One region of the Micromonospora sp. WMMC241 genome, then DNA from elsewhere that is predicted to be linked to it. Evidence: riboswitches for the same ligand, from Rfam matches in the RefSeq annotation. Region 1 holds a riboswitch; the other holds the start of a gene.
What was found. Region 1 has a riboswitch for ZMP and ZTP ahead of O7598_RS12425 (glycine hydroxymethyltransferase). Riboswitches for the same ligand answer to the same signal wherever they lie in the genome.

Region 1 (18,149 bases):
TGCGCTCGACCAACCCGTCGTTCCCCACGCGGGTGGCAGGCGCGGGCGTCCAGTCGGTCGCGTCCACCGCCGGCCTGGGCACCGCCCTCGACGAGGGCGAAACGGTGGAGGTGTCCGCGACCGCCGCCACCGCCGACCCCACCCGTGAGCCGCTCTACGGCCAGCAGTGGGACATGGACATGATCCACCTTCCGCAGGCCCACGCGGTGACCACCGGCCGCCCGGACGTCGTCGTCGGCGTGCTCGACAGCGGCATCTCCAGCACCCACCCGGACCTGGCGACCCAGATCGCCAAGGACAAGAGCACGTCCTGCGTCGGCGGCGTCACCGACACCGCCGAGGCGGCGTGGAACCCGACCACCAGCGACCACGGCACCCACGTGGCCGGCACCATCGCCGCAGCGGTCAACGGCGTCGGCGTCGCCGGCATCGCACCCGGGGTCAAGGTGGCCGCCGTCAAGGTGGTCAACGACGACGGCTACATCTTCCCGGAGGCCGCGGTCTGCGGGTTCCTCTGGGCCGCCGACCACGGCATGCGGCTGACCAACAACAGCTACTACATCGACCCGTGGGAGCTGAACTGCCGCAACGACGCCCGGCAGCGCCCGGTGTGGCAGGCCGTGCAGCGGGCGATCCGCTACTCGCAGTCCAAGGGCGTGCTGAACGTGGCGTCCGCCGGCAACTCCAACTACGACCTCGCGCACAAGATCACCGACACCGGCAGCCCGAACAACGGCACCCCGGAGGAGCGCGAGAACCTCACCAACGCCTGCCTCGACCTGCCGGCCGAGGTGCCCGGCGTGGTGACCGTCGCCGCGGTCGGCCCGACCGGCGAGAAGAGCTACTACTCCTCCTACGGCCAGGGCGTGATCGACGTGACGGCGCCGGGCGGCGACACCCGGTTCCGCACCCAGGGCGCGCGCTCGACGTCCACCGACGGCATCCTGTCCACCACCTTCAACACCGTCACCCGCACCAACGGGTGGGGCTACAAGCAGGGCACGTCGATGTCCGGTCCGCACGCCACCGGCGTCGCGGCGCTGGCGCTGTCGGCCCACCCGGGCATGACCCCGGGCCAGCTGTCGTCGTTCCTGGAGCGCACGGCGGTGGCGAAGTCCTGCCCGGCCGGCGTCTACAACCCGGTCCCGCTGATTCCGACGGGTCCGAACGCCTACGACGCGACCTGCTCCGGCGGTAACCGGAACGGGTTCTACGGCGCCGGCCTGGTCGACGCGTACAACGCGGTGCGGTAACCGCGACCCACACCGACCGGGCCCGGCGCGACTGCGCCGGGCCCGGTCCGTTTGTCCTGGTCGGACGTCGGGTAGGGGGGCATCGTCAGCCGACCTAGGAGGTAACCCGGTGTCCACCGACGCGATCGTCCTGCTCAAGGAGGACCACAAGGAGATCCGCCGCCTGTTCAAGGCCTTCCAGGATGCCGAGGACGGGCCGGCGAGCAAACGCGGGAAGATCGTCACGCAGATCATCGAGGCGCTGACGGTGCACACCTACCTGGAGAACGAGGTGATGTACCCGGAGGTCCGCAAGCTGGTGCCCGACGTCGAGGACGACATCCTCGAGTCGTACGAGGAGCACCACGTCGCGGACGTGCTCTGCCTCGAGCTGTTCGCGATGGACGCCGACGACGAGCGGTTCGTCGCCAAGACGACGGTGCTGATCGAGAACGTGCTGCACCACGTCGAGGAGGAGGAGCAGGAGTGGTTCCCGAAGGTGCGCGACGCGCTCGGCCGTAACCAGCTCCAGGAGATCGGCCAGCGGATGCTCGACCTGCGCCCGAAGGCGCCGAAGACGCCGACCGCCCCGAAGGCGCTGAAGAAGGCCCGCGACGCCGTGACCGCCTGACCCCGGATGCAGGGCGGGGCCCCCGCTTGACACGTGGATGTTAAGAGGGGGCCCCGCCTATGCAGAATGCGTTAACAAGGGGCCCCTCCTTGCACCTCAGTCGCCGGAGCCGGGCTCGGCCATCTTGCGGTGCTGCTCCGCCTTCAGCCGGTCCGGGACGATCTTGCCGGCGGCGGTCTGGATCTTGTTGATCATTGAGCCGGCCGCGACCTTGTGCTCGCCCTTCATCAACGCCTCGAAGGCGTCCTCGGCGACCTTGCGGGGGTCGTCCTTCTTCCCCTGGCCGACCCGGGTGTCCGCCATGTCGGCCCGGTCGAAGAACTCGGTGTCCGTCGGACCGGGCATCAGCGCGGTCACCGTCACGCCGCTGTCCTTCAGCTCGTTGCGGATCCCCTCGGCGAAGGACTGCACGAACGACTTCGAGGCGTTGTAGACCGCCTGGTACGCCCCGGGCATGGTGGCGGCGATCGACGAGGTGAACAGCACCCGTCCCGCGCCCCGCCGGACCATCTCCGGCAGCAGCAGCTTCGCCAGGTGCACGGTCGAGCGTACGTTCAGGTCGACGATGTTCAGCTCGTCGACCAGGTCGGTGCCGCCGACGAAGTCCCCGCCCGCGCCCCGGCCGGCGTTGAGCGCCAGCGCGTCGACCGGACGTCCCAGCGCGGTCACCGCCCCGGCCAGCCGCTCCACCCCCTCCGGGGTGGCCAGGTCCGCCCGCACGGGGTGCACCTCGGGGCCGCCGTCGCGCCGCAGGTCGCCCGCCGACGACTCGATCCCCGCGTCCTCGGCGACGGCCACCACGTCGTACCCGTGCTCGACGAACTGGACGGCCAACTCGTACCCGATGCCGCTGGACGCCCCGGTCACCACGGCGAGCGGCCGTCCGGTGGTCGGTGTGGTCATGGTCGTGCCTCCTCTCGGTGCGGCCGGCGGACCGGCCGTCACCCTCGTGTGCCCCACGAGGGGACGCCCAACCCCGCAGGTCCGGTCCGGCGCCGACCGCTAGGATCGGCACGGGCCGTGACTGGCGCGTGGAGATGGAGCACCATCGGGGAGCGGCCTCGTCATGAGGACGCATGCCGAGCGCCTGGGCCTTCCGCACGTCACCAGGAGGTCGCATGTCGCACAACGTCGAGTCCACCGCCTTCCGCAGCGCGCTCGAGGTGATCCGCGCCGTCGAGCCGCGGGTGGCGGACGCCATCGGCGCGGAGCTGGCCGACCAGCGCGAGTCGCTGAAGTTGATCGCCAGCGAGAACTACGCCTCCCCCGCGACGCTGCTGGCGATGGGCAACTGGTTCAGCGACAAGTACGCCGAGGGCACGGTCGGCCGCCGCTTCTACGCCGGCTGCCAGAACGTCGACACCGTCGAGGCGCTGGCCGCCGAGCACGCCAAGGAGCTGTTCGGGGCCGCCCACGCCTACGTGCAGCCGCACTCCGGCATCGACGCCAACCTGGTCGCCTTCTGGGCGATCCTGGCCGACCGGGTCGAGTCGCCCGCGTTGAAGAAGGCCCAGGTCCGCCAGGTCAACGACCTCACCGAGGCGGACTGGTTCGCGCTGCGCCGGGAGCTGGGCAACCAGCGGATGCTCGGCATGTCGCTCGATGCCGGCGGGCACCTCACCCACGGCTTCCGGCCGAACATCTCCGGCAAGATGTTCGACCAGCGCAGCTACGGCACCGACCCGGCCACCGGCCTGATCGACTACGACCGGGTGGCCGAGGCGGCCCGGGAGTTCAAGCCGCTGATCCTGGTCGCCGGCTACTCGGCGTACCCCCGGAAGGTCAACTTCCGGGTCATGCGGGAGATCGCCGACTCGGTCGGCGCCACCTTCATGGTCGACATGGCGCACTTCGCCGGGCTGGTCGCCGGCAAGGTCTTCACCGGCGACTTCGACCCGGTGCCGCACGCGCACATCGTCACCACCACCACGCACAAGTCGCTGCGCGGCCCGCGCGGCGGCATGGTGCTCTGCGGCCCGGAGCTGGCCGACCAGGTCGACCGGGGCTGCCCGATGGTGCTCGGCGGCCCGCTGCCGCACGTGATGGCCGCCAAGGCGGTCGCGCTGGCCGAGGCCCGGCGCCCCGACTTCGCCGACTACGCCCAGCGGATCGTCGACAACGCCCGGGCGCTCGCCGACGGGCTGCTGCGCCGGGGCGCGACGCTGGTCACCGGCGGCACCGACAACCACCTGGTGCTCATCGACGTCTCCGGGTACGGCCTGACCGGCCGGCAGGCCGAGCAGGCGCTGCTCGACTCCGGCATCGTGACCAACCGCAACGCGGTCCCGCAGGACCCGAACGGCGCGTGGTACACCTCCGGCATCCGGATCGGCACGCCGGCACTGACCACCCGGGGCCTCGGCACCGCCGAGATGGACGCCACCGCCGAGCTGATGCACACCGTGCTCACCCAGACCAGCGCGGGCACCGGCCCGGACGGCGCCCCGTCGAAGGCGAAGTACGTGCTCGACCCGGCGACCGCCGAGTCGGTCGGCAAGCAGGCCGCCGACCTGCTCACCCCGTTCCCGCTCTATCCCGAGGTCGAGCTGGGCTGAGACGCGCCCGCGCCCCTGCCGACCGGGCGGCCGGCAGGGGCGCGGACCTCAGCGCAGCGGGCGCTTGAGGTGGTAGCGGTGCACCTCGGTGCTGCCCTGCACGTTGTTCACGTCCTCGGCGGCGGAGACCAACTCCCAGCCCTCCCGGCCCACCCGGTTGAGGTGCGCGACCGCCGTGTCGCCGTACGCGGTGACGTCGGTGCGGGACCCGTCCGGGCCGTACCAGACGAACGAGACGTGGAAATTCCGGCCCTGCCCCTGATAGCGGCGGACCAGCAACGCGTACTCCCAGGCAACCATCCGTCCATTATCAACGGACACCCGGGCGCGACGGAACACGGGTGGTGCCGGAACGACGACGGTACGGCGTCAGACCGGCGCGGCCGCGGTGTCGGCGACGAGCGCGGCGAGCCGGTCCAGGCCCCTGTCGATCTGCACCGGGGTGACCGCGCTCACCGACAGTCGTAGCGCGTTCACCGGCGTGCCGGCGTCGTAGAAGTGCGCCATCGGGGTCCAGAGCACGCCGTACTCCCGCGCGGAGCGGTGCAGCAACGCGTCGTCGACCGGGAACGGCACGGTCAGCACCACGAAGAAGCCGCCGGCCGGCACGGTCCAGCGCACCGGGCCGCCGGCCGGGAAGCGCCGGGCCAGCCCGTCGACCAGGTGGTCCAGGTTGCGGGCGTACGCGGCCCGCTCCCGGACGTTCGCGGCGACCAGCGAGCAGTCGTGCGCCAGCAACGCGCCGCCGATCACCGCCTGGCTGATCGGCGACGTGTTCACCGTGACCATGCTCTTGATCTTCGCGAGCTGGTCGGCGAGCGGGCCGACCGTGCCGTCCGATCCCCTCACCCGCTGGTCGGCGACCACGTAGCCGACCCGGGCGCCGGGCAGCACGGTCTTGGCGAACGAGCCGAGGTAGACCACCCGGCGGGCGGTGTCCAGCGCCTTGAGCGTGGGGCGGCGGTCCGTGCCGGCGGCCGGGAAGAGCCCGTACGGGTTGTCCTCGATGAGCAGCAGGTCCTCCTCGGCGGCCAGGTCGAGCAGCCGGCGCCGGTGCGCGGTGTCCATGCTGACCCCGGACGGGTTGGCGAAGTCCGGCATCACGTAGCAGGCCCGCGGCCGCAGCCCCTCGGCGCGGGCCCGGCGCACCCCGGCGCGCAGGTCGGCCAGGTCGACGCCGTCCGGCCCGCCGGCCACCGGGCGCACCGGCAGGTCGACCAGGCGGGCCGCGCCGGTCAGCCCGACGTACGTCGGCGCCACCGCGAACAGCACGTCGGACGGGTCGGCCCGCAGCGCGCGCAGCACCAGGAACATCGCCTCCTGGCAGCCGACGGTCACCACGATCGCCTCCGGGTCGACAGTGATCCGCTCGTCGACGGCGAGATTGCGGGCGACCAGGTGGTGCACGATCCCCTTCGTCCGGCCGTACTGCAACAGCGTCCGGTCCACCTGGCCCGGGTCGAGCCCGAGGTCGTCCGCGAGGTGCCGGCGGAAGCGGTCCAGGTGCTCGGGCAGCCGCGTCGAGTCGAAGAACTCCTCGTAGGGCCGGCCGGCGGCCAGCGACACCGCGTCGGGATAGTGCTGTGCCACCTCGTTGAGGAAGTTCATCGAGTTCAACGCCGGGTCGTCGACGCTGCCGTGCAGCGCCGTGACGGTCAGGTCCACCGGTTCCACGTCAGCCTCCGATCCGGGTGCGCAGCCGCCGGGCCGCCGCCGGGTCGGGGCAGCCGCTGAGGATGAGCGCGTCGCGCAGCTCGGCCGCGAGCAGTTCGAGGGCGGTCTCCGCGCCGGCCCGGCCGCCGGCGGCGAGCGCCCAGAGCATCGGCCGGCCGACGAGCACGCCTGACGCGCCGAGCGCGAGCGCGCGCAGCACGTCCACGCCGCCACGGACGCCGCTGTCCAGCAGCACCGCGCACCGCTCCCCCACCGCGTCGACCACCTCCGGCAGCACGCTCACACTGGCCGGTGCGGCGTCGAGCTGCCGGCCGCCGTGGTTGGAAACCACCACCGCGTCCACGCCGGCGTCCGCGGCGCGGACCGCGTCGCGCGCGTCCAGGATGCCCTTGACCAGCAGGGGCACCGGGGTACGCTCGCGCAGCCAGGCCAGGTCCGCCCAGCTCAGCGCCGGGGCGAAGACCGCGCCGGTGTGCACCGCCACGGCCGAGACGCCGGGCGTGCCCTGGTGGGCCAGGTCGTCCCGGCCGCCGGGCAGGTTGGCGGCGGTGACGTGCGGCGGCAGCGCGAAGCCGTTGCGCGCGTCGCGCAGCCGCCGGCCCAGCACCGGCACGTCCACGGTGACCACCACCGCCGCGCACCCGGCGCCCAGCGCCCGGTCGAGCAGGTCGGCCACCAGCGCCCGGTCCCGCAGCCAGTAGAGCTGGAACCAGACCGTCCCGCCGGCCGCCGCGATCTCCTCGATCGGCGTGCTGGACAGCGTGCTGGCCACGTAGGGCACACCCGCCGCGCCGGCCGCCGCCGCGAGCGCCGGCTCGCCGTCGGGATGCAGCAACCGCTGGTACGCCATCGGCGCGACCGCCACCGGCAGCGCGGCCCGGCCACCCGGCAGCGGCGCCTCGGTGGAGGCCTCCTCCACGCCGGCCAGCATCCGGGGCACCACCGCCACCCGGTCCAGCGCGGCCCGGTTGGCGGCCAGCGCGGTCTCGGTGCCGCTGCCACCGTCGACGTAGTCCCACACGTCGGCCGGGAGCACCGCCCGGGCCAGCGCCGCGAAGTCGTCCAGGCACGCCGGCTCCACGAAGCCCGGTTCGGGTTCAGGCATGCTCGGTCCCGACGGTCGCCCGAGTAGGCGTCGGGTCGAGGCCGAAGCGCCGGCGCAGGAACGTGGCGGCGCGCTGCTGGGCGTCTCGGCCGGCGTCGAACACGCCGGGCATGGCGAAGAAGCCGTGCACCATGCCCGGGTAGTCGGCCGTCTCGGTGGGCACGCCCGCCTCGCGCAGCCGCTCGGCGTAGCGGCGGCCCTCGTCGCGCAGCGGGTCGTGCCCGGCGGTGACCACGAGCGCCGGCGGCAGGCCGGACAGATCCTCGGCGAGCAGCGGCGAGGCGAGCGGGTGGGCCGCGTCGCCCGGGTCGGTCAGGTAGTGGCCGCGGTACCAGCCGACCGAGTGCCTGTTGAACAGCAGCGGGTCCTCGTCGTCGCCCGGACGCCGGCCGGGACGCTGGTCGGTGTTCGGGTAGACCAGCACCTGGGCGGCGAGCCGGGGGCCGCCGTCGGCGCGGGCCAGCAGCGTCACCGCGGCGGCCAGGTTGCCGCCGGCGCTGTCCCCGCCCACCGCCAGCCGGCCCGGGTCGATGCGGAACTCCTCGGCGTGGGCGGCCAGGTGGCGCAGCGCGGCGTGGCAGTCCTCCACCGCGGCCGGGAACGGGTGCTCCGGGGCGAGCCGGTAGCCGACGGTCACGGTCTGGCAGCCGGCCAGGTTGACCAGCCGGCGGCAGATCCCGTCGGCGGTGTCCACGCTGCCGAGCGTCCAGCCACCGCCGAAGAAGTAGACGAGCGTGGGCAGCGGGCCGTCGCCGGCCGGCCGGTGGATCCGCACCGGCAGCGGCCCGGCCGGGCCGGGCACCTGCGTGTCGCGTACCTCCGCCACCGGCTCGACCGCGCCGGCGCCGGCGCGGATCGCGGCGAGGTCGGCGGCGCGGGCCTCGGCGAGCGTCTGGGTGTAGAGCGGCGCGGCGCCGGCGGCCGCGCGCGCGGCCCGCCACGCGACCACCTGCGGATCGAGCGTCATCCGGCCTCCCCGGTGGTGACGAAGAGCTTGTCGATGCCGCGCAGGAAGAGGCTGCCGCTGTAGGTGTAGGGCTGGGTGACCGCGAGCCGGGGGAAGCGGGCGAAGAGGCGGGGCAGCGCGAGGCGGCCCTCCAGTTTCGACACCGCCGAGCCGAGGCAGAAGTGCAGCCCGACGCCGAACGCCAACGACGGCGGGCCGTCGCGACGCGGGTCGAAGCGGTCCGGGTCGGGGAACCGGGCCGGGTCGCGGTTGGCGGCGGCGATCAGCAGCAGCACGTTGTCGTCGCGTTCCACGGGCACGCCGTCCAGCTCGGTGTCGGCGGGCGCGGAGCGGGCCAGGAAGTGCACCGGGCTCTCCATCCGCAGCACCTCGTCCACGCAGCCCCGGGCGAGCGCGTCGTCGCCCGGCAGCGCGGCGGTCACCTCCGGGTGGGCGAGCAGCAGCGGCAGGCCGTTGCTGAACATGTAGACGGTGGTGACGAAGCTGGCGTTGAACAGCACGATCAGGTTGCTGATCAGCTCGTCCTCGGTCAGCTCGACCTCGCCGGCGTCGAGCACCTCGACCAGGCCGCTGATCAGGTCGGCGTCCGGTGCGCGGCGACGGTGCGCGATCAGGTCGCGGTAGAACGACCGCAGCTCCTCGGCGGCCTGGTTGGCCCGGGCCAGCCGCTCCGGCGTCTTGCCGGCGACGTCCATGTACTCGTCGATCCAGTCGACCCGCTGCCGGTACCAGGCCAGGTCCGCCGCCGGCAGGCCGATGAACTCGGCCATCACCAGCGCCGGGACCGGGTACGCGAAGTCGGCGACGAAGTCCACCTCGGTGCCGTCCGCGCCGGCCTCGGCCATCGCCTCCAGCCGCTCGTCGACGATCCGCACCACCACCGGTTCCAGCGCGCCCAGCCGGCGCGGGGTGAACGTGCTGGCGAACACCGCGCGCATCCGGGTGTGGTCCGGCGGGTTCACGAACATCATCGAGGTGAGGAACGTGCGCAGGATCTCCTGCTCCTCCCAGCCGGGCGGGAAACCCTTGTACCAACCGGGATCGCGCAGGATCCGATCCACCACGTCGTACCCGCCGGCCACGGCGGTGACGGTGCTGTGCTCGGCGCGGGTGGGAATCGCGTTGATCGGCCCGTGCTCGTGCAGGGCCGCGTAGAAGGGATAGGGGTTCTGCCGGCCCTGCTCGCTGTACAGGCCGGTCAGGATCTCGCTGACGTCCACGGCGGTTCTTCCTCCCCAGGAATGGCGGCGGGGGCGGCCGCCGTGTCGACGCCGCCCCCGCCCGGTGTCACAGCCCGAGCAGTCGCAACGGGACGGCGTTCGCCATCGCCTGCGCGCCCGCGTCGTTCGGGTGGATGTGGTCCCCGGCGTCGTACGCCGGGAGCAGCCGGCTCGGCCGCGCCGGGTCCCGCAGCACGGCGTCGAAGTCGAGCACGCCGTCGAACTCGGCCCGCCCGGCGCCGCGCAGCCAGGCGTTCACCGCGTTGCGGGTGGCGTCCTTCTCCTCGGTCCACACCCCCGGCCCGCCGTTGCCCTCGTACGGGGTGATGGTGCCGACCAGGCTGGTCAGGCCGCGCGCCTTCACCTGCTGGTTGAGCTGCCGCAGCGACGCGATGATCGCCTCGCTGCTGTCGCCGCTCATCCAGATGTCGTTGATGCCCAGGTGGGTGATGACGGTACGCACGCCGGTCTGCGGGAACACGTCCTCGTTGAGCCGGGCCAGGGCGTTCGGGCCCAGCTCGTAGTAGCCGGGGAAGCCGCCCGCGCCGGGCTCGGTGCCCTCGTGGTTGAGCCGGTTGCCGGCCAGGCTGAGGTTGAGCACGCCCGGCGTGCGGACCTCCGGGCGGGCGTCGACGAGCCGCTCGGCGAGCAGGTCCGGCCAGCGCTTGTCGGCGTTGACGGTGCTGCCGTTGCCGTCGCCGATGGAGTCGCCGAGCACCACCACCGAGCCGGGGGTGGCCTTGCGCTCGACGTCGATGCCGGAGAGGAACATCCAGCAGCAGTTCGGCCTGATGGTGAAGCCGGCCCCGTCGGCCGCGGTGGTCAGGTCGGTCGCCCCGATGAAGTTGGTGACCCGGGACTGGCCGTGGAACGTGACCGGCCCGGTGAGCACCGGGAAGTACAGGGTGACCACCAGGTCCTCCTGCTCGGCCACCGGGTAGGCCAGCGGGTCGCTGAGCAGTTCGGCGCCCTTGTTGATGGTGGCCGACGTGCCGCCGGAGAACCGCAGCTCGCGGACGCTGGCCGGGTCGACGTCGGACAGGTCGTCGACGGTGGCGGTGTTCGGCCGGGCGACGGTGGCGTGACCGACCTTGACGGCCTGCTCGCCGTAGAGGTTGGTGAGCCGCACCCGCAGGCGCGGGCCACCCACCGTGGTCTGCACCGTCATCCGGATGCTCTGGTCGTTGAGGCCGGTGTTGGTCAGGCCCACGGTGTTCCCGCGGGTCACCGCCGCGGCCCAGCTCCCGGCCCACTCGGCGCGCCCGTGCCCGGCGCGGTCGGTGTCGGTGGGGCCGGCGCTCGCGGTGACCGCCGGGGTGCCGGCGAGCAGCAGCGTTGCGGCGGACGCTATGACGTGCCATCTCTTCGGGGTCGGCATCGAACCTCCATGTTCGGCAGCCCTGGGCGTGGCGCGGTCGGCGCCATCTTCCCGGGCGATGGACCGGAAACTAGCCGCCGGCGGTGACGAGCGTCAATCAACCTGATCGACATGATCAAATGCCCGCGGGATGCCGGGCACCGACGATCGGCTCTGTCCCCGGTGGACCGACGCTGCCTAGGCTCGGAACCGGCGGCGGTGCGGTCGCCGACCCCGGTACCCGCCGCCTGCGTCCCGGCCCCGACCTGGCCGGACGCCGCTCGCGGACCACGATGGGGGCTGCCCGATGACCGACCGGCCGAACTACGTGCACGAGGCGCTGGAGCTGTTCGCCGGGTTCGGCGACCGGGAGGCGCTGGTCGGCGGTGGACGCCGGCTGACCTACCCCCAGGTGGCCGCCGAGGTGCGCGCCCTGGCCGCCGCGGTGCGCCGCAACGGCGTACGCCCCGGCGCGGCGGTGCTGGTGATGCTCGGCAACACGGTCGAGGGTCCGCTGCTGCAGCTGGCGCTGCACCTGCTCGGCTGCCGCAGCATGTGGATCGCCCCGGTCACCTCGCGGCGGGAGATCGACGAGTTCGTCGCGCTCGCCGCGCCGGAGGTCTTCGTGCACGACCCGCGCGACCCGTTGGGCGGGCAGCTCGCGGCCGGGCTGGCCGGCGTACCCGTGCTCTGCCTCGGTCCCGGCGGCACCGGCCCGGACCTCACCGCGACCGACGCGACCGACGTGGACCTGCCGGCCGAGGTGCCCGCGCCGGAGTCGTTCCTGCAGACCAGCGGCACCACCGGCACGCCGAAGCTGGTGCACCACCGGGAGAGCTTCTACCGGCAGGTGCTCGCGCTCGCGGCCGACTTCCGGGCCGCCGGTTTCCCGCTGCTGCGGCACCTGTCGCACTCGCCGATGTGGCTGGCCAGCGGCCAGGTCACCACGCTGTTCAACCTGTTCACCGGCGGCGTGCTGTTCCTGCGCGAGCGGTGGGACCCGGCCGCGTTCGTCGCCACCGTCGACGCCGAGCGGCTCACCTCCACGTTCGTCACCCCGCCGATGCTCTACGAGGTGCTCGACCACCCCGACCTGCCGGGGGCCGACTTCTCCGCGATGTTCATGTTCAACGTGGGCGCCGGGCCGGCCGCCCCGGCCCGACTGCGCCAGGCGATCGACCGGTTCGGCCCGTGCCTGCGCATCGTCTACGGGCTCAGCGAGGCGGTCGTCATCTGCGCGCAGCCCGGCCTCACCGAGGACCCGGAGCACCCGGAGCGGCTGCGCTCCTGCGGCCGCCCGTACGGCGACGTCGCGGTGGAGATCCGCGACGCCGACGGCCGGGTGCTGCCGGCCGGCGTCGACGGCGAGGTGTGGGCCCGTACCAAGCTGAGCTTCGTCGGCTACCACGGCCAGCCGGAGCTGACCGCCGAAACGCTCGTCGACGGCTGGGTACGCACTCGCGACATCGGCCACCTCGACGACGACGGCTTCCTCTACCTGGTGGACCGGATGCAGGACCGGATCCTCACCCGCCAGCGCAGCTGGCCGATCTACTCCCGGCCGATCGAGGACGTGCTCGCCGGGCACCCCGAGGTCCGCGCCGCCGCGGTGATCGGGGTGCCGGACCCGGTGGCCGGGGAACTGCCGCACGCGTACGTGGTGGCGGCGCCGGGCGCGTCGGTCACCGGCGACGAGCTGATCGCGCTGGTGACCCGGGAACTGAGCGAGACCTGGGCGCCGGGCGCGGTCGAGTTCGTCGACGCGCTGCCGCTGAACCGGTCCGCCAAGGTCGACAAACGGGCGCTGCGGGCCCGGTACGCCGCCGCGCACCCGATCGGCAGCCCGGCGTGAACCCGCGCCGGGAGTTGTACACCCTGGTCGGCGCCGACCTGCTGTCCAACCTCGGCACCCGGATCTCGGTGGTCGCCATCCCCTGGCTGGTGCTGGAGACCACCGGCAGCCCGACCCGGATGGGCCTGGTCGCGGCCGCGGAGACGCTGCCGTACATGCTCTCCAGCGCGCTCGCCACGCCGTGGGCGGACCGGTTCGGCGTACGCCGGACGTCGGTCTTCGTGGACGCGGCGAGCGCCGCCGCGATGGCGGTGGTGGCGCTCGCGCCCTGGCTCGGGTTCGGCACGCTGCTGGTGCTGGTGGCGATCGCCGGCGGGCTGCGGGGCATCGGTGACCGCGTCAAGCACGTGCTGTTCAAGCCGGCCGCCGAGCGGGCCGGGGTGCCGCTGATCCGGCTCACCTCCGCCTACGACGGGCTGGCCCGGGGCATGACGCTGTTCGGCGCGGTGCTGGGCGGGCTGCTCATCGACTGGGTCGGGTTGACCCGGGCGATCTGGATCGACGCGGCCACGTTCGCGGTGTGCGCGCTGCTGATCGGGGTGCTGGTCCACCCGCCCGCGCTCGCGCAGCCGGCGCCCCGGGAGCGCTACCTGCGGGCGCTGCGCGGCGGCTTCGCCTACCTGCGTACCGACCGGACGTTGCTGGTCATGCTGGTGGTGGTGTCCGCGTCCAACATGTTCGCCAACGCCAGCGTCGCGGTCTGGATCCCGCTCTGGGTGAAGGAGGTGCTCGGCGACCCGGCCGGATTCGGGCTGCTGCTGGGCGTGTTCTCGGCCGGCGCGCTGCTGGGCAACCTGCTGTTCACGCTGGTCGGCACGCGCCTGCCCGGCCGGGCGACGTTCGCCCTCGGGCTGGCGCTCAGCGGCGCGCCCCGGCTGCTGGCGCTGGCGCTCAGCGACGACCTGGTGGTGGTGCTGGTGGTGACGTTCCTGTCCGGCATCGGCATCGCGGCGGTGAACCCGCTGCTCGGCGCCGCGCTCTACCAGCGGGTGCCGGAGTCGTTGCAGACCCGGGTGCTGGGCATCTCCGGCTCGGTGGCGTTCCTCGGCCTGCCGGTGGGGGCGCTGCTCGGCGGCTGGTCGGTGGCGCTGCTCGGCCTGACCCCGGCGCTGCTGGTGATGTCGGTGGCCTGCCTGGTGCTCACCGTGGCTCCGCTGCTGTTGTTCCGCACCGCCGCCGACCGTCCGGCGCCGGAACCGGTCACCCCGACGCCGGCCTGACCGGACGTGTCGGTGGGTGGGCGTACCGTCGCGGCATGGCCACCTGGGACGACGTCCGGCGCATCGCGCTCGCCCTGCCGGAGACCACCGAGCGCGGGTCCTACGACGACCTGCCGGCCTGGCGGGTGCGCGACAAGATGTTCGTCTGGGAGCGGCCGCTGCGCCGCGCCGACCTCGACGCGCTCGGTGACGCCGCGCCCGACGGCCCGATCCTCGGCGTCCGGATGCCCGACCTGGGCGCCAAGGAGGCGGTGCTGGCCGACGACCCGGCGGTCCACTTCACCGTGCCGCACCTGGACGGCTCGTCGGTGGTGCTGGTCCGGCTCGACCGGATCGAGGTGGCCGAGCTGACCGAGCTGATCACCGAGGCGTGGTTCGCGCGTGCCCCGAAGCGACTCGCCGCCGCCCACCGGGCCGACGCCTGACGCCTTCCTCCACGGCGGCGCGTCGGCTAGCGTGCCGGGCATGCCATCGACGTTGACCGAGGCGACCGACCCGTGGTGCCTGCGGCCCGGTGAGGCCGCCGAGCTGCTGCGCGGGCATCCGTGGCACCGGTTCGTGGTGCTGGGCGACAGCGTCGCCGAAGGGCTGTGCGAGCCGACGGACGGCTATCCCGACGTCCAGTGGGCCGACCGGATCGCGGCCGAGCTGCGGGCGGTGCGACCCGAGCTGGCCTACCTGAACCTGGGCCGGCGCGGGCTGCGCGCGCACGAGGTCCGGGCCACCCAACTGGACGACGCGCTGGCCTTCGCGCCGGACCTGGCGCTGGTGGTGTGCGGCGGCAACGACGCGTTCCGCCCCGGCTTCGACCCGGACGCGGTCGACGCCGAGCTGACCGCGATGGTCACCGCGCTACGCGACGCCGGGGCGGACGTGATCACGGTGGGCATGTTCGACGTGTCGCACAGCCCGGCGGTGCCGGACACGTTGCGGGCCGGCCTGGGCGAGCGGATGCGCCGGCTCTCCCGACACACCCGTGCGCTGGCCGAGCGGCTCGGCACGCTGCACGTGCACCTGACCGAGCATCCGCTGGTCGCCGACCCGTCGCTCTACAGCGGCGACGGCCGCCACGGCAGCGCCCGCAGCGACGCGGTCGCCGCCGCCGAGACCCTGCGGGTCCTCGCCACCCGCGTCCGCGCTGCCCAGCGCGACGGCAGCCGGTAACCGCGTCCCGCCCGACCGTCGTCCGCGCCGCCTCCCGGACGGATCGCGTCGCTCGGAGTGATCGCGCAGCCCGGATCGATCGCGCCGTTGGGATGAGGCCGACCCGGCTGGGTCCGGCTCGGTCCGGCCGGGCCCGGGGTTGACTTTCCGGCCTGGCCGTGCCGGTCGCCGAGGAAACATTCGCTCAGACGGGCTATACCTCAGAGGCATAATTATGCCTCTGAGGTATAGCGAGCTAAAGGCATCTGCCCCGGGAGCGGGCCACGGACAGTGGTCGCCGCCGGCGTGCTCGCCGGGACGGGAGCGACCGAGGGGTGGCCGGGGGCCGGTCCGTCACCGGATCGGTCGCTCCGGGCCGACCCTGTCGAGGGCGAGTGCCATTGTTCTCGGTGCAGGGGCGCTTCGAGAACAGCGGCCGACTGCCGGAAGGGCTGCCCGCGGTCCCGACAGCACCGCCCGCAACTACCGGCCGATCCCCAGCGCCGGTCGAGGCCCAGCGCCGAGGGCCACTGCCGGTGGAGGGCCACCGTCGATCGAAGACCCGCTCGAGGGCCAGAACCAGGGCCGGGGCCGGCCAAGGAGTTACGGCCGGTCGGCGGTCAGGAGGCCGGTGAGCAGGGCGCGCAGGGTGCGGTCGAACAGGTCCTCCGCGGGCGGCGGGGTGGATCCCGGGGCGGCGAACGCGGCCGCCAGGTGCGGGTAGGCGGCCAGGTCGACGTGGTCGAACGTCACCGTGCCGGTGGCCGTCGCGGTGCGGGCGAAGAGCGTGACCACGCCGGTGACCATGGCGATCGCCTCGAACTTCGCGGCGGTGCCGGCCGGAACCGGGCTCAGGATGCGCAGGCAGGCGTCGAAGTGGGCGAGCGTGTTCGGCCCGGGCGCGGTGCGTCGGGTGAGCGCGTCGGCCAGCCACGGGTGCCGCCCGTGCAGCGCGAGCTGGCGGCGGGCCAGCAGGAGGAACTGGTCCACCCAGCTCCCGTCGTCGGCCGGGTAGGGGCGCAGCTCGCCCACGCACCTGTCGACCATCAGGTCCAGCAGGTCGTCCCGGGACGACAGGTGCCGGTAGAGCGAGCCGGCCGCCATGCCGAGCGCGCCGGCCACCGCGCGCATGGAGACCGCGTCCAGGCCGCCGGCATCGGCCAGTTCGACCGCGGCCGCGGCGATCTCGTCCCGGCCGTGCGTCGGAGTCGGGCCGCGGGTGCCGCGTACCGGCCGGTTCCAGATCGAATTGGTGGGTGCGCCGCTCACCCTCCCACTGTAAACTGCAAACGGCGTTCGCAGTTTTGAGGGTCGGAGGGGACAGTCATGCAGCGGATCACGGCGCCGGACGGCGCGCACATCGTCCTGCATTCCACGGGCACCGGACCGGGACTGGTGGTGGTGCACGGCGGCGGGGTGACGATCCGGGAATACCGACGGCTGGCCGCACGGCTCGCCGACCGGTTCACGGTGCACCTCTACAACCGGCGGGGCCGTGCGGACGCGCCGCCGCGGCGCGAGCCGTACACGGTGGAGCAGGAGATCGACGACCTCGGCGCGGTGCTCGCGCACACCGGCACACGCTGGGCGGTCGGGCACAGCTACGGCGCGTTCGTGGTGCTGCGCGCCGCGCTGCGACTGCCGCTGGAGCGGATCGCGGTCTACGACGCCCCGCTCCGGCTGGCCGGGCACGGCATGTCGATGGCGTTCCTCGACCCGGCCGAGGCGGCGGTGCGGGCCGGCGACCCCGCGCGGGCCCTGGCGATCGTGGCCGCCGCCGTCGACCCGCAGAACCCCGCGTCGCGGCTGCCGCTGGCGGTGCGCACGGCGATCACGCGGCTCTTCCTGCGCACCGAGGTCGGGCGGACGATGGGTGAGCTGGTGGGCATGACGCTCGCCGAGTCGCGGCAGATCGTGGCGCACGAGGGGCCGGCCGAGCAGTACGCCGGGATAACCGCCGAGACGCTGCTGATCAGCGGCGCCAAGGCCGCCCCGTTCTTCACCGAGATCAACGACATGCTGGCCGCCGTGCTCCCCCACGCCCACACCCTGCGCGTCCCCGGCAGCCCGCACAACGGCATCGCCGTCGCACCCCCCACGCTGACCACGCCCCTCGCCGCCTTCTTCACCACCCCCGGCGATCATGAAGTTGACGGCGACAAATCAGACGCCGAGCACCGCTAACTTCATGATCACCGAGCCGAGCCGAGCCGAGCCGGGCCGAGGCGGCCGGTCAGTCGGTGAGCAGGACGCCGGTCATGAGGACGCCCCGGGCCAGGTTGAGCACCCCCTCGCAACCGGGGTAGCCGACGCGCGCCAGCGCGCCGGAACCGGCGCGGCCGAACAGGTACGGGGCGAGGCTGTACGGGACGTCGGCGGTCACCGTCTCCCCGGTCTCGATCTGCACGAAGTCCATCGCCACCCGGTCCGCCTCGTGATAGCGCTGCAGGATGTGGCCGCCCGCGTCGATCGCGGCGCGGACCCCGTCCTCCCAGGCCACCGCGCTGCACTCCGGCCCGATCAGCACCCCGTGCCCGGCCGAGCCGCCGGCCGGCTTCGCCACCAGGTCGGCCTGCTCGGCGAGCGCCCGGTCCATCTGGTCGGCGGTGAGCGCGACGGTGTGCGGCACGTACCGGCGGATCAGCGCCCGGTCCGGCTCGGGCAGCAGGTCCAGGTCCGCCCAGAGCCAGGCGTAGTTCAGCTTGTTGCTGAGCAGCCAGGCCGCGCTGCTGACGAACATCGGCAGCGTCCCGGCCGCCAGCGCGCCGGCCACCGCGTCCAGGCCGGTGCTGGGGGTGACCCGGTTCGGCACGAAGAGCCGGAACAGCGCGTCCACCGGGGCGCCGCCGACGACCAACCGGCTCTCGTCGTCCAGCGTGGCGGTGGCGACCGGGGCGATGACCAGGTCGATGCCGAACCGCCGGGCCTGATCGGCCAGCGGGGACAGGATCCGGATGAACGTCTCCGGGTCGTCCAGCCCCGGATATTCCGCCTCGAAGTCCATCAGCAGCGCCACCCGGGCGCCGTCGGGCAGGCCGAGGCTGTCCCGGATGGCGACGAACCGCTGGTCCAGCAGGGACGGCGCGGGCCGGACGCCGTCGAGCAGGCCGTGCGCCTGGTACAGCTCCGCGTAGCGCTGGATGACGGTGTCGGCGTCGAAGCCGCCGCCGAGGCTGCTGTCGATGTTGTACTC
Region 2 (12,654 bases), 300 kb from region 1:
ATCGGGACAGCCAGGCGCGGATCTGCTCGGGTCCCTGGTGGGTGCGGCCTTCGTCGGTGACCGACGCGTCGGGCGTGAGGAGCGCGACGGCGGCGTCGAGGTCGCGCGCCTGGTGCGCGGTGAGGTATCGGGTGATCGTCTCGGGCAGTTCGTCGGGTGCGACGACGTCCGCTCGGGTCCAGTCGGTCGTGTCCATGTGCCCACCGTGAGGTCTCTCGTCGGGAGAGGGTCAAGTCGTCGGGTCTCCCGCGTGGGGAGGGTGCAGAGTGGGTGGTGTGCGGAAGGGTCTGACGATCGGTGAGTTCGCGACGGTCACCCACCTCAGCGTGCGGACGTTGCGTCGGTACCACGAGGCCGGCCTGTTGGAGCCGGAGAGTGTCGATCGGTTCACCGGGTACCGCTACTACGCTACGGAGCAGATCCCGACGGCGCAGGTGATCCACCGGTTGCGTGAGTTGGACGTGCCGTTGGCCGAGGTGAGGGCGATCCTGGCGACCGACGACCCGGATCGGCGTGCCGCTCTGGTCGCGGGGCACCTGCGTCGGCTGGAGGAGGCGTTGGAGCGTACCCGTGGGGCGGTCGTCGCGCTGCGGCGGCTGTTGGGGCCGGAGGACCGTGAGTTGCCGGTCGAGATGCGTTCGGTGCCCGGGGGTGCGGTCGCCGGTGTTCGGGGGGACGTGGAGTTGGCGCGGGCCGGTGCCTGGTACGACGGTGCGATGGCCGAGTTGGACGCGGCGTATCCGGTGGGCGAGCGGACCGGGCCGCCGGGCGGGCAGTACGCGAACGAGTTGTTCACCGGTGGCGTCGGTGCGGTGGTGGTGTACCGGCCGGTGCGTGACCCGCGTCCGTCGGGGCGGGTCGAGGTGGTCGACCTGCCGGCGGCGGAGTTCGCGGTTGCCGTGCACCGCGGGCCGCACGATGACATCGACGTGACGTACGGGCGGCTCGGGGCGTGGGTGGTCGGACACGCGCTGGCCGTTGACGGGCCGGTCCGGGAGACGTACCTGGTGGGGCCGCGTGACACCGACGTGCCGGCGGATTGGCGTACCGAGATCGGTTGGCCGGTCTTCCGCCTCTCCCCCGCCTGACTCTGCCGGGGTGGGCGTCATGCGCGGTTGAGGCCGAGCTGGGCGGCGACGTAGGCCAGGTGGTGGGAGGTGCCCCAGGCAAGCCACTGTGTGGCGGTGCCGGGTCCGGCGTGGCCGGCCGCCCGACGCGCGATCTGCTCGTCGCCCCAGGAGAAGCGTCGTCCGTCGGGCGGCCAGTGGTCGGCGGAGACCAGGGCCCGGCAGAGATCGTAGATGGCGCTGTTGCCTCTGCCGTCGCGTGCGGCGCGGTAGGTCCACCATGTGTCGCGGTCGGTGTAGCGGATGTTGGGTGCCGGCCCTCGCGCTCGCTGGTTCGTTCCGGGATGGGAGATGCCGTAGTCGGCGAACTGGATGCCGTGATCGTGGATCCGCTCCCAGAGTTCGAGGTCGCGACGCGTAGTGGGGTCACGGTGTTGGGCGGCAGATGGGACAGGCTCTGTGGCATCGCTCCCGCGGCGATGACGACGGCTTTCCAGGGGTGGTGCTGCGCCCAGGCGACGCACTTGCGGACGAGTGGTTCGACTCGCGCCAGGTCCCGCTCCGAACGCAGCTCGGCGACGTCGAGGAGGAGCACGCAGTTCTCGGTGTGCAGCTCGATGGCGGGCAGCACGCGGTGGAGACGGGTTTCGGCTTCGGCGGGGTCGGGGTCGGCGTGGTCGTCGCCGAGTCTTAGGACGGCGCCGCGGCCGTGCAGGGCGGCGGCGTCGCGGACGTCGGCCAGCCGGACGGGAGGGTCGTGCAGGTGCGCGACGGGCACCATGACGGTCCCCCACTGGTGCAGGTCTTCGGCGATGTCGTGGAGTGGTCGTCGGAGGCCGCTGCTGGGTTCGGGCAGGTGGCGGATGTCGACGGCGATGGTCATGTCGCGCGGGACGGTTCGTTGCGCGTGCTGAGCGAAGGTGTGGGCGTCGTGGATCGGTCCCCGCTCGGTGGCCGTCACATCGAAGACCGGGAGGATGTGTGGCGCGAGTTCGTCGTTGATGTGGTCGAGGGCCTCGAACTCGGCTCTGCGGCCCTTGAGGATCGGGTAGTAGCCAGCCATCACGCATCGCCCCACACGATTCGACGACAGTCATTACTATCGATATTGCACGCTGTGTGTCTGATCGGCAACGCCACGTATTCGGACGGGCGGCGGCGTGGGTGTCGGGCTGGCAGGATCGGCCGGATGCGGGTGGGTGCGGCGCGGGCGGTGGCGGTGGAATGGGTGCGGGAGCGGATGCGGGTCGATCCGTCGATCGAGGGGGCGTTGTTCAGCGGGTCGACGGTGGGGTTGCCGGACGACGCGGTGTTGCCGGTGTCGTCGGACGTGGACGTGTTGCTGGTGCGCGACTCCCCCGGCGCGAAGGTGGGCAAGTTCGTCCGTGGCGGGGTGCTGCTGGAGGTCAGCACGGTGACCTGGGCGCAGTTGGGTGGCCCGGAGGACGTGTTGGGGTCGTGGGTGTTCGCGCCGATGTTCCGTACCGATGGGGTGATCGCGGATCCGTCGGGGCGCTTGGCCGCCGTGCGGCGGCGGGTGGCGGCGGGGTTCGCGGATCCGGTGTGGGTGCGGCGGCGGTGCGCGGGCGTGCGGCGGCGGGTGGAGGACGGGCTGCGGGCGTTGGACGCGCGGGCGCCGTTGGCGGATCAGGTGTTGGCGTGGGTGTTTCCGACTTCGCTGGTGGCGGTGTGGCCGGCGGTGGCGGGGTTGGTGGATCCGACGGTGCGGCGGCGGTACGTGCGGGCGTCGGAGATGTTGGCGGGTCACGGGTTCGGTGGGCGGTATCCGGAGTTGTTGGCGACGTTGGACGGCGGTGGGGTGGGCGCGGGGCGGGTGCGGGAGCATCTGGCCGGGTTGGCGGTGGTGTTCGACGAGGTGGCGCGGCTGCCGCGGGAGGGTTTCGCGTTCGGGGCGGATCTGGGTGCGGCGGGGCGGCCGGTGGTGTTCGACGGCGGCGCGGAGTTGGTGGCGGCGGGGCGGCACCGGGAGGCGATGTTCTGGGTGCTGGTGACGTACGCGCGGTGTGACGCGGTGGTGGCGGCGGTGGCGCCGGAGCGGGCGCGGGTGGTGCGGCCGGGGTTCGAGGCGGTGTTGGCGGATCTGCGGGTGGTGTCGGCGGCGGACCGGCGGCGGCGCGCGGATGCGGTGTTGGCGTCGTTGCCGGCGTGGCAGGCGGTGGTGGATGCGGTGTCGCGGCGGGTTGTGGCAGGCTGAGGGGGACGCGACTGGCGGCACGGGGATGGGTGAACCATCGGGGAGCTCGTCGTGGGGGTCGACCGCCTGGGCCTCCGCGGGCGAGGTGTCGCATGTCTTCTTCTTCGTCGGTTTCCGTGGTGTCCGGTGCGACCGCGCGGCTGTTGCCGGGTGGGCCGGTGGCGGATGAGGTGTTGGCCGAGGTGGCCGCGTCGGTGGGGCGGCTGCGGGCCGCGGGGGTGACGCCGGCGTTGGCGACGGTGCTGGTGGGTGACGACGACGCGAGCGCGGGTTACATCCGGATCAAGCAGCGGCAGGCGGCGGAGTTGGGGTTCGCGTCGCCGCACGTGCATCTGCCGGCGTCGGCGTCGCAGGCGGATCTGCACGCGGTGCTCGCGGACTTCAACGCCGATTCCGGGGTGCACGGGGTGTTGGTGCAGCATCCGATCCCGGGGGGTCTGGACTACGACCGGGCGTTGGCCGAGGTGGATCCGGACAAGGACGTCGACGGGATGCATCCGGTGAACATGGGTCGGTTGGCGTTGGGGTTGCCGGGGCCGTTGCCGTGTACGCCGGCGGGGATCGAGGCGTTGCTGGCGTTCCACCGGGTGCCGGTGTCGGGCCGGGAGGTGGTGGTGCTGGGTCGGGGTGCGACGTTGGGTCGGCCGTTGGCGATGTTGTTGGCGCAGAAGCGGCCGACGGCGAACGCGGCGGTGACGGTGGTGCACACCGGGGTCGCGGACTGGCCTCGGTACACGCGGCGGGCGGAGATCCTGGTGGCGGCGGCGGGGGTGCCGGGGATCGTGCGGCCGGAGCATGTGCGCCCGGGTGCGGTGGTGGTCGGTGGTGGGGTGCGCTACGAGGGGCGGCGGTTGCTGCCGGACGTGGACGAGTCGTGTGCCCGGGTGGCGGGGGCGATCACGCCGCGCGTCGGTGGGGTGGGTCCGACGACGGTGGCGATGTTGTTCCGTAACGCGGTGCGGGCGGCGCAGCGGCAGACCGGGTTGGGGTGAGGTCTCAGCCGAGGTCGACGACGAGGGGCCGGTGGTCGGAGATGGTGGCCAGCGGGGTGTCGACGGCGGTGACGGGTGGGAGCCGGTCGAGGTGGTGGGGGTCGGCGAGGACGTGGTCGAGTTGGACGCGGGGTTGCCCGGCCGGGTAGGTGGCGCGGCGGGCCAGGGGCCGCCAGCGGGTGACGGTGGCGGCGGGGCCGGCGGGGAGGTTGAGGTCGCCGAGCAGGATCCGGGGGGCGGGTAGCGCGCGCAGGGCGCGCACGACGCGGCGCAGTTGCCAGATGTTCCAGCCGGGGACGAAGGACAGGTGGGTGGCGGCGACGGTGAGGGGGCCGTGGGGGGTGTCGAGGACGGCGGCGAGCACGACGCGGGGTTCGTCGCGGAGCAGGACGAGTCCGCCGCCGGGGCCGGGGACGTAGATGGGTGAGCGTACGGGTGCGGCGCGCAGCCGGGTGACGTGCCAGGTGCGCACGGGGTGGCGGCTGATGAGGCCGACGCCGTAGAGGGGTTCGCCGTGGCCGTCGTCGTCGTGGGTGAGGGGGCGGAACTGTTCGCCGGGGGTGCCGACGACGGCGGCGGCGAAGCGGTGGTGGTCGGCGCCGAGGGCGCGGGCGGCGAGGGCGGTGAGGTCGAGTTTGCCGCTGCGGGTCTGGTCGCGGTCGACTTCCTGCAGGGCGAGGACGTCGGCGTCGAGGGCGGTGACGGCGGCGGTGAGGCGGTCGGGGTCGACGAGCCCGTCGGTGAGGGAGCGGCCGTGCAGCAGGTTGAAGGTGGCCAGGCGCACCTGCACACCCTACGTCGCTCTGGCAGGCTGGCCGGGTGCTGAAGCTGCTGTGCTGTTCGATGCTGGTGTTCGTGGCGGTGGCGTGCGTGGGGATGTGGTTGCGGCGGCGTCGGGGCCGGTGAGGCTGGCCACAGCCGTTCTCGCCGGTGGCGGCGTGGTGGGCAGAATGCGCGGCGTGGATGCGTGGGCGTTGACGACGTTGCTGTGCGTGGCCGCGTTGGCGGGTTGGGTGGACGCGGTGGTGGGCGGCGGCGGGCTGCTGTTGTTGCCGGCGTTGTTGGTGGCGGCGCCGGGGGTGCCGGTGGCGACGGCGTTGGGGACGAACAAGTTGGCGGCGATCTTCGGTACGTCGACGGCGGCGGTGACGTATGCCCGGCGCACGAAGCTGGACTGGGCGGTGGCGGGGCCGGCGGCCGGGTTGGCGGTGGTGACCGCGGGTGTGGGTGCGGCGTTGGCGGGCGCGGTGCCGGCGGGGGCGTACCGGCCGGTGGTGTTGGTGGTGCTGGTGTCGGTGGCGGTGTTCGTGGTGACCCGGCCGCGGTTGGGCACGGTGGCGGTGCCGTCGCGGCGGACCCGGTCGCGGGTGGTGGCGGCGGTGCTGGTGGCCGGGCTGGGCATCGCGTTGTACGACGGGTTGGTCGGCCCGGGCACCGGGACGTTCCTGGTGTTGGCGTTCACCGCGTTGGTGGGCGCGGATTTCCTGCACGCCTCGGCGATGGCGAAGGTGGTGAACGCGGGGACGAACCTCGGCGCGTTGGTGGTGTTCGGGGTGAGCGGGCACGTGTGGTGGTGGTTGGGCGCGGCGATGGCGGTGTGCAACGTGGCGGGGGCGGCGGTGGGCGCGCGGATGGCGGTGCGTCGGGGCGCCGGGTTCGTGCGGGTGGTGCTGCTGGTGGTGGTGCTGGCGTTGGTGGCGCGGTTGGGCTATGACCAGTGGGTGGTGGGCTGAGGTGGCGGTGCGGGCGGAGCACGACCGGGCGGTGCTGGCCGGGCTGTTGGGGCGGGATCCGGTGTTGCACGCCTACCAGTTGGGTGATCTGGACGATTTCTTCTGGCCGTTCACGTCGTGGTTCCGCTCGGGCGACGAGGTGGTGTTGCTGTATCACGGGGTGGCGCCGCCGACGTTGTTGGCGTTCGCGGCGCCGCAGCGGGCGGCGGCGTTGGCGGAGTTGCTGACGCGGGTGGCGCCGGTGTTGCCGGCGCGGTTGTACGCGCACCTGTCCCCCGGGCTGATCGGGGCGCTGGCCGGGTCGTTCGACCACGTCCCGGGTGGGCGGCACCTTCGGATGGCGTTGACGGATCCGGGGCGGCTGGCGGGGGTGCCGGCGGCGGGCGAGGTGTTGGGGGCGGCGGACCTGCCGGAGTTGCTGCGGTTCTACGAGCGGGCGTATCCGGGGAACTGGTTCGACGCGCGGATGGTGGAGACCGGGCAGTACGTGGGGGTGCGCGACGGCGGTGAGCTGGTGGCGGTGGCGGGGGTGCACGTGTTCTCGCCGGCGTACGGGGTGGCGGCGTTGGGCAATGTGGCGACGGTGCCGCGGTGTCGGGGGCGGGGTCTGGGCGCGGCGGTGGTGGCGGCGTTGTGCGGGCGGCTGCGCGAGCGCGTCGGGCACGTCGTGTTGAACGTGAAGGCGGACAACACGGCGGCGGTGCGGTTGTACGAGCGGGTGGGGTTCACCCGGGTCGCCGACTACGACGAGTTCTCGCTGGTCGCCCGGGTGGGGTCAGCGGCCGCGGCTGGGTGAGTCGAAGCGCCCGGCGCGGATCTCGCGCAGCGCCTGGCGGCGGGTGTCGCCGCGCAGGGTGTCGACGTAGAGGCGGCCGCGCAGGTGGTCGGTCTCGTGTTGCAGGGCGCGGGCGAGGAAGCCGCTGCCGGTGATGGTGAGTGGTTCGCCGTGCTGGTCGTGGCCGTGGGCGGTGGCGTGCAGGGCGCGGGGGGTCGGGAAGTAGAGCCCGGGGATGGACAGGCAGCCCTCGTCGTCGTCGGAGAGTTCTTCGGACAGCTCCAGGGTGGGGTTGACGAGGTGGCCGCGGTGCCCGTCGGCGTCGTAGACGAACACCTGGGTGTTGACGCCGATCTGGGGTGCGGCGACGCCGGCGCGTCCGGGTGCGCCGAGCAGGGTGTCCATCAGGTCCTGCACGAGGGCGCGTAGGTCGGCGTCGAAGGTGGTGACCGGTTCGCTGGGGGTGCGCAGGACGGGGTCGCCGATGATCCGGATCGGGCGCATAGTCATGCCCGGAAGGTTATCCGTTGCTTACCGGGTGCGGGTGTCACCGGGCGGGTGGGAGCAGGCCGGTGTCGGCGATGCGCTCGCGTAGCGGGCGGCGGCGCAGCGCGTCGAGCACGGCGTACAGCTCGTCGGCCAGGGGCACGGGCAGTTCGGTGTCGAGCCGGCGTACGGCGGCGGCGGTGGCGGCCCATTCGGCTTCGACGGCGGGCAGCAGGGCGCGGGCCCGGTCGGTGAGGGTGACGATGCGGTGGCGGGCGTCGGCGCCGGGGGTGAGGGTGACCAGGCCGGCGTGGCGCATGCCGGCGACGGTCTGGCTGGCGGCGGAGTGGGTGACGCCGACGCGGGTGGCCAGGTCGCGGATGGGCAGCGGCCCGTCGGCGACGAGGACGCGCAGCACGGGTGAGTAGCGGGGCCGGTAGTCGGTGAGGCCGAGGCGGGCGTGCACGGCGGCGACGTCGGCGTCGAGGGTGTCCAGGACGTGGCGCAGCAGGGTGCCGAGGGCGTCGCGGTCGGGGGCGGTCACGTCCGCTAATGTAACAGCGCTGTTGTATCCGGTGGCGGGGAGGACCGCGGACATGTATCCACCGATCGAGCCGTACGCGTCGGGTCACCTGGACGTCGGTGACGGCCAGCGCGTGTACTGGGAGACCTGCGGCAACCCCGACGGGCGGGCGGCGCTGGTGGTGCACGGCGGTCCCGGCTCCGGCGCCGGCGCGTCGTGGCGTCACCTGTTCGACCCGGACGCCTACCGGATCGTGCTGTTCGACCAGCGCGGCTGCGGGCGCAGCACCCCGCCGGCGGCCGACCCGGCCACCGACCTGTCGGTGAACACCACCGGGCACCTGGTGGCCGACATGGAGGCGCTGCGGGAGCACCTGGGCGTCGAGCGGTGGCTGCTGTGCGGCGCCTCCTGGGGGTCGGCGTTGTCGCTGGCGTACGCCCAGGCCCACCCCGGGCGGGTCACCGCGCTGGTGCTGTTCAGCGTGGTGGCCAACACCCGGCGGGAGATCGAGTGGGTGACCCGGGACATGGGCCGGGTGTTCCCGCAGGAGTGGGCGCGTTTCCGCGACGGGGTGCCCGAGGCCGAGCGCGACGGTGACCTGGCCGCCGCGTACGCCCGGCTGGTCAACGACCCGGACCCGGCGGTGCGCGAGCGCGCGGCGCGCGACTGGTGCGCGTGGGAGGACGTGCACGTCTCCCTCGCCGGCGGCTACGCGCCCAGCCCCCGCTACGCCGACCCGGTGTTCCGCTACGGCTTCACCCGGCTGGTCACCCACCACTTCGCGAACCTGGGTTTCCTGCCCGACGGTCAGCTCCTGCGCGACGCCGGGCGCCTCGCCGGCATCCCGGGGGTGCTGATCCAGGGCCGCCTCGACGTCAGCGGGCCGCCGGACATCGCGTGGCGGCTGACCCAGGACTGGCCGGACGCCCGGCTGGAGATCGTCGAGACCGGCGGCCACGGCGGCGGGCACGGCATCGGCGAGCGGGTGGTCGCCGCGCTGGACGCGTTCGCCGCCTCCTGAACGCCCCGGCGGCCGGGGCCGGTCTCAGCCTGCGGCGAGCAGCGCCCGCACCGGGGCGGCCTTGGCGGCGGCCTCGGCCACCTCGGCGGCCGGGTCGCTGCCCCAGGTGATGCCGCCGCCGGCCCACAGGTGCAGCCGGTCGGCGTCGGCCGCGGCGGTGCGGATGGTCAACCCCAGGTCGAGCCGGTCCGGCGCGACCCAGCCGAGGGCGCCCATGCCGGCGCCGCGACCGACCGGCTCGAGGGCAGCGACCTCGGCGAGGGCGGCGTGCTTGGGCGCGCCGGTGACCGACCCGCCCGGGCACACCGCGCGCAGCAGGTCGGCCAGGCCCAGGCCGTCGGCGGGCGCCGCGGACACCGTCGACTCGGCCTGCCACAGGTCGCACCAGCGGCGTACGGCGAACAGCTCGTCGACGCGCACGCTGCCGGTGCGGGCCACCCGGGCCAGGTCGTTGCGTTCCAGGTCGACGATCATCACGTGCTCGGCGCGTTCCTTGGCCGAGGTGAGCAGCTCGCGGCGCCCGGCGGCGGTGGCCGGGCGGGTGCCCTTGATCGGGCGGGTGACCAGCCGGCCGTCCTGCACGGCGACGAGCGTCTCCGGGGAGGCGCAGCCCAGCGCCCAGCCGGGCCCGCTCAGGGTGCCGCCGTAGCGGGCGCCGGGCAGCGCGGCGAGGCGGGCCAGCGCCGGGCGCGGGTCGCCGGCGTACCCGGCCGTGGCGTGCCCGACGAGGTTGACCTGGTAGACGTCGCCGCGGGCGATGGCGGCGCGGACCGCCTCGACGGCGTCGGCGTGCGCGCCCGGGGTCCAGCTGTCGCGCCAGTCGGCCAGCCACCAGCCGCCCGCCGTCGCCGGTCGCCGCGGCGGCGGGTCGGCGTGCCGGTAGACGACCACGACCAGGTCGGGCAGCGCGGGCGCCGGGGTGGGCGCGCCGGTCGGTGCGCCGATGGCGTACGCGCCGGCGGCGGCGGACAGGAACAGCGCCGCCCCGCACACCCCGTCGGGGGCGTGCCGGCCGGGTCGGGTCAGGTCGTCGACGGGTACGCCGTGTGCGCCCAGGAAGCTCTGCGCCAGGTCGGCGGGGTCGCCGCCGTCGCCCAGGCGCCACTGCAGCCGGGCGGTCTCGACCAGTCGGGACCGGCAGGACCGCGGCGCGCCGGGCACATCGACCGGTACCTGTGGGAGCGCTTCCACGACGTCCGGGCGGTTCCGGCTCATCCGTTCAGCCGATTCTGGGTGAACAAGACGCATCCTTGCTCGATGCCGCGCGGTTTCGCTTGGTACTGTGCGTCACTGGTCATGTGAACCATGACACAGTGCCCCCACAGTCCGGAGAACCCGATGTGTCAGCACCAGCCCACCTGCCCCTCCGCCGACGCGACCGACCGCGAAGCCGCCCGCGTCCTCGCCTGCTTCCCTGAGCAGGGCTGGAGCCTGCTCTGCAACGGCGTCATCGTCTTCGAGGACACCGGTGAGCTGCTCCCCGACGGGCGGACCATCGCCCCGCACCGGGGACCGGCCCGCCACGCCCTCGTCGCCTGAGCGATCACGCAGCGTCAGTGAGCGTACGCGCCGGCGGTGACCGTCGGCGCGCCGGCCGGGGCGGCGATCCACCCACCGCCCCGGCGCGATGCGCTCAGTCCTCCTCGAACGCCTCCGGCGCGGGGCACGAGCACACCAGGTTCCGGTCGCCGTACGCGCCATCGACCCGCCGCACCGGCGGCCAGTACTTCCCCGCCCGCTCCGTCCCACCCGGGTAGGCGCCCACCGACCGCGGGTACGGGTGCGGCCACTCGTCGGCGGACACCATCGCCGCGGTGTGCGGCGCGTTGGACAGGGGGTTGTCCCCCGCCGGCCACCGCCCCGCCGCCACCTCGTCGATCTCCGCGCGGATGGCGATCATCGCGTCGCAGAACCGGTCCAACTCGGCCAGGTCCTCGCTCTCGGTCGGCTCCACCATCAGCGTGCCGGCCACCGGGAACGACATCGTCGGGGCGTGGAAGCCGTAGTCGATCAGCCGCTTCGCCACGTCGTCGACGCTGACCCCGCTGGCCTTCGTCAACGGCCGCAGGTCCAGGATGCACTCGTGCGCCACCAGGCCCTTGTTGCCGGCGTACAACACCGGGAAGTGCTGCCGCAGCCGCGCCGCCACGTAGTTCGCCGCCAGCACCGCCACCGCGGTGGCGCGGGCCAGCCCGTCCGCGCCCATCATCCGCAGGTACGCCCACGGGATCGGCAGGATCCCCGCCGACCCGTAGCGGGCCGCCGAGATCGCCGGCCGCCCGTCGACGTGCCCGCCGACCGGGTCGCCGGGCAGGAACGGCGCCAGGTGCGCGCGCACCGCCACCGGCCCCACGCCCGGGCCGCCGCCGCCGTGCGGAATGCAGAACGTCTTGTGCAGGTTCAGGTGCGACACGTCCGCCCCGAAGCGCCCCGGCTTGGCGAACCCGACCAGCGCGTTGAGGTTCGCCCCGTCGACGTACACCTGACCGCCGGCGTCGTGGACCTTCGCGCACAACTGCGCGATGCCCGTCTCGTACACCCCGTGCGTCGACGGGTACGTCACCATGATCGCGGCCAGGGCGTCCCGATGCTTGTCGATCTTCGCGTCGAGGTCGACCAGGTCGACGTTGCCGTCGGCGTCGCAGCCGACCACGACCACCCGCATCCCGGCCATCACCGCCGACGCGGCGTTGGTGCCGTGCGCCGACGACGGGATCAGACACACGTCGCGGTGTGCCTCGCCCCGGTCCCGGTGGTAGGCGCGGATCGCCAGCAGCCCGGCCAGCTCGCCCTGCGACCCGGCGTTGGGCTGCACGCTGACCGCGTCGTAGCCGGTCACCTCCGCCAGCCACCCCTCCAACTGGGCGATCAGCCGCCGGTAACCGGCGGTCTGCGCCTCGGGCGCGAACGGGTGCAGGTGCGCGAACTCCGGCCAGGTCACCGGTTCCATCTCGGTGGTGGCGTTGAGCTTCATCGTGCACGACCCCAACGGGATCATGCCCCGGTCCAGCGCGTAGTCGAAGTCGGCCAACCGCCGCAGGTAGCGCAGCATCGCCGTCTCGGAGTGGTGGGTGCCGAACACCGGGTGGGTGAGGAAGTCCGACGTACGCGCCAGCGCGGCCGGCAACGCCGCGTCGACGTCGCCGTCGACACCGTCGACACCGAACGCCGCCCACACCGCCGCGACATGCGCCGCCGTGGTCGTCTCGTCGCAGGACACCCCGACCCGGTCGGCGTCGACCAGCCGCAGGTTCACGTTGCGCGCCGCCGCGGCGGCCACCACCTGCGCCGCCCGCCCCGGCACCGTCGCGGTGACGGTGTCGAAGAACGCCACGTCCGCCACCTGCACGCCGCCGGCGCGCAACCCGGCCGCCAACCGGGCCGCCGCCTCATGGGTACGCCGGGCGATGGCGCGCAGCCCGTCCGGGCCGTGGTAGACCGCGTACATGCCGGCCATCACGGCCAGCAGCACCTGCGCGGTGCAGATGTTGCTGGTCGCCTTCTCCCGCCGGATGTGCTGCTCGCGGGTCTGCAACGCCAACCGGTAGGCCGGGTTGCCGTCGGCGTCGCGCGACACCCCGACGAGGCGGCCGGGCAGCATCCGCTCCAGCCCGGCGCGCACCGCCAGGTAGCCGGCGTGCGGGCCACCGAAGCCCATCGGCACGCCGAAACGCTGCGTGGTGCCGGCGGCGATGTCCGCGCCGATCTCCCCCGGCGGGCGCAGCAGCGTCAATGCCAGCAGGTCCGCCGCGACCGTGACCAGGGCCCCGGCGTCGTGCGCGGCGGCGACCAGCGGGGCGTGCTCGCGCACCGCCCCGGACGCGCCCGGGTACTGCAGGTGC

Region 2: it holds a riboswitch for ZMP and ZTP, as region 1 does, so the genes downstream of both, O7598_RS13905 (bifunctional 5,10-methylenetetrahydrofolate dehydrogenase/5,10-methenyltetrahydrofolate cyclohydrolase) here and O7598_RS12425 (glycine hydroxymethyltransferase) in region 1, are expected to answer to the same signal.

What each region holds. Positions count from the first base shown of each region.
Region 1 covers NZ_JAPZBF010000001.1:2,671,290-2,689,438, reverse strand. Annotated here, with positions in the region: gene O7598_RS12440 (S8 family peptidase) at 1-1,253, shown strand, start outside; gene O7598_RS12435 (hemerythrin domain-containing protein) at 1,363-1,863, shown strand; gene O7598_RS12430 (SDR family NAD(P)-dependent oxidoreductase) at 1,960-2,766, opposite strand; ZMP/ZTP riboswitch at 2,874-2,963, shown strand; gene O7598_RS12425 (glycine hydroxymethyltransferase) at 2,982-4,418, shown strand; gene O7598_RS12420 (hypothetical protein) at 4,467-4,718, opposite strand; gene O7598_RS12415 (aminotransferase-like domain-containing protein) at 4,788-6,092, opposite strand; gene O7598_RS12410 (alpha-hydroxy acid oxidase) at 6,094-7,197, opposite strand; gene O7598_RS12405 (alpha/beta hydrolase) at 7,190-8,164, opposite strand; gene O7598_RS12400 (cytochrome P450) at 8,161-9,384, opposite strand; gene O7598_RS12395 (SGNH/GDSL hydrolase family protein) at 9,452-10,735, opposite strand; gene O7598_RS12390 (AMP-binding protein) at 11,049-12,593, shown strand; gene O7598_RS12385 (MFS transporter) at 12,590-13,813, shown strand; gene O7598_RS12380 (MmcQ/YjbR family DNA-binding protein) at 13,849-14,238, shown strand; gene O7598_RS12375 (SGNH/GDSL hydrolase family protein) at 14,279-14,977, shown strand; gene O7598_RS12370 (TetR/AcrR family transcriptional regulator) at 15,560-16,225, opposite strand; gene O7598_RS12365 (alpha/beta fold hydrolase) at 16,283-17,140, shown strand; gene O7598_RS12360 (hypothetical protein) at 17,190-18,149, opposite strand, start outside.
Region 2 covers NZ_JAPZBF010000001.1:2,976,625-2,989,278, reverse strand. Annotated here, with positions in the region: gene O7598_RS13925 (nuclear transport factor 2 family protein) at 1-196, opposite strand, end outside; gene O7598_RS13920 (MerR family transcriptional regulator) at 276-1,088, shown strand; partial or broken gene O7598_RS31445 (beta family protein) at 1,106-2,130, opposite strand; gene O7598_RS13910 (hypothetical protein) at 2,257-3,282, shown strand; ZMP/ZTP riboswitch at 3,280-3,361, shown strand; gene O7598_RS13905 (bifunctional 5,10-methylenetetrahydrofolate dehydrogenase/5,10-methenyltetrahydrofolate cyclohydrolase) at 3,375-4,274, shown strand; gene O7598_RS13900 (endonuclease/exonuclease/phosphatase family protein) at 4,279-5,058, opposite strand; gene O7598_RS13895 (sulfite exporter TauE/SafE family protein) at 5,225-6,007, shown strand; gene O7598_RS13890 (GNAT family N-acetyltransferase) at 5,985-6,803, shown strand; gene def (peptide deformylase) at 6,783-7,292, opposite strand; gene O7598_RS13880 (MarR family winged helix-turn-helix transcriptional regulator) at 7,330-7,866, opposite strand; gene pip (prolyl aminopeptidase) at 7,865-8,812, shown strand; gene O7598_RS13870 (chorismate-binding protein) at 8,837-10,027, opposite strand; gene O7598_RS13865 (DUF5999 family protein) at 10,151-10,351, shown strand; gene gcvP (aminomethyl-transferring glycine dehydrogenase) at 10,446-12,654, opposite strand, start outside.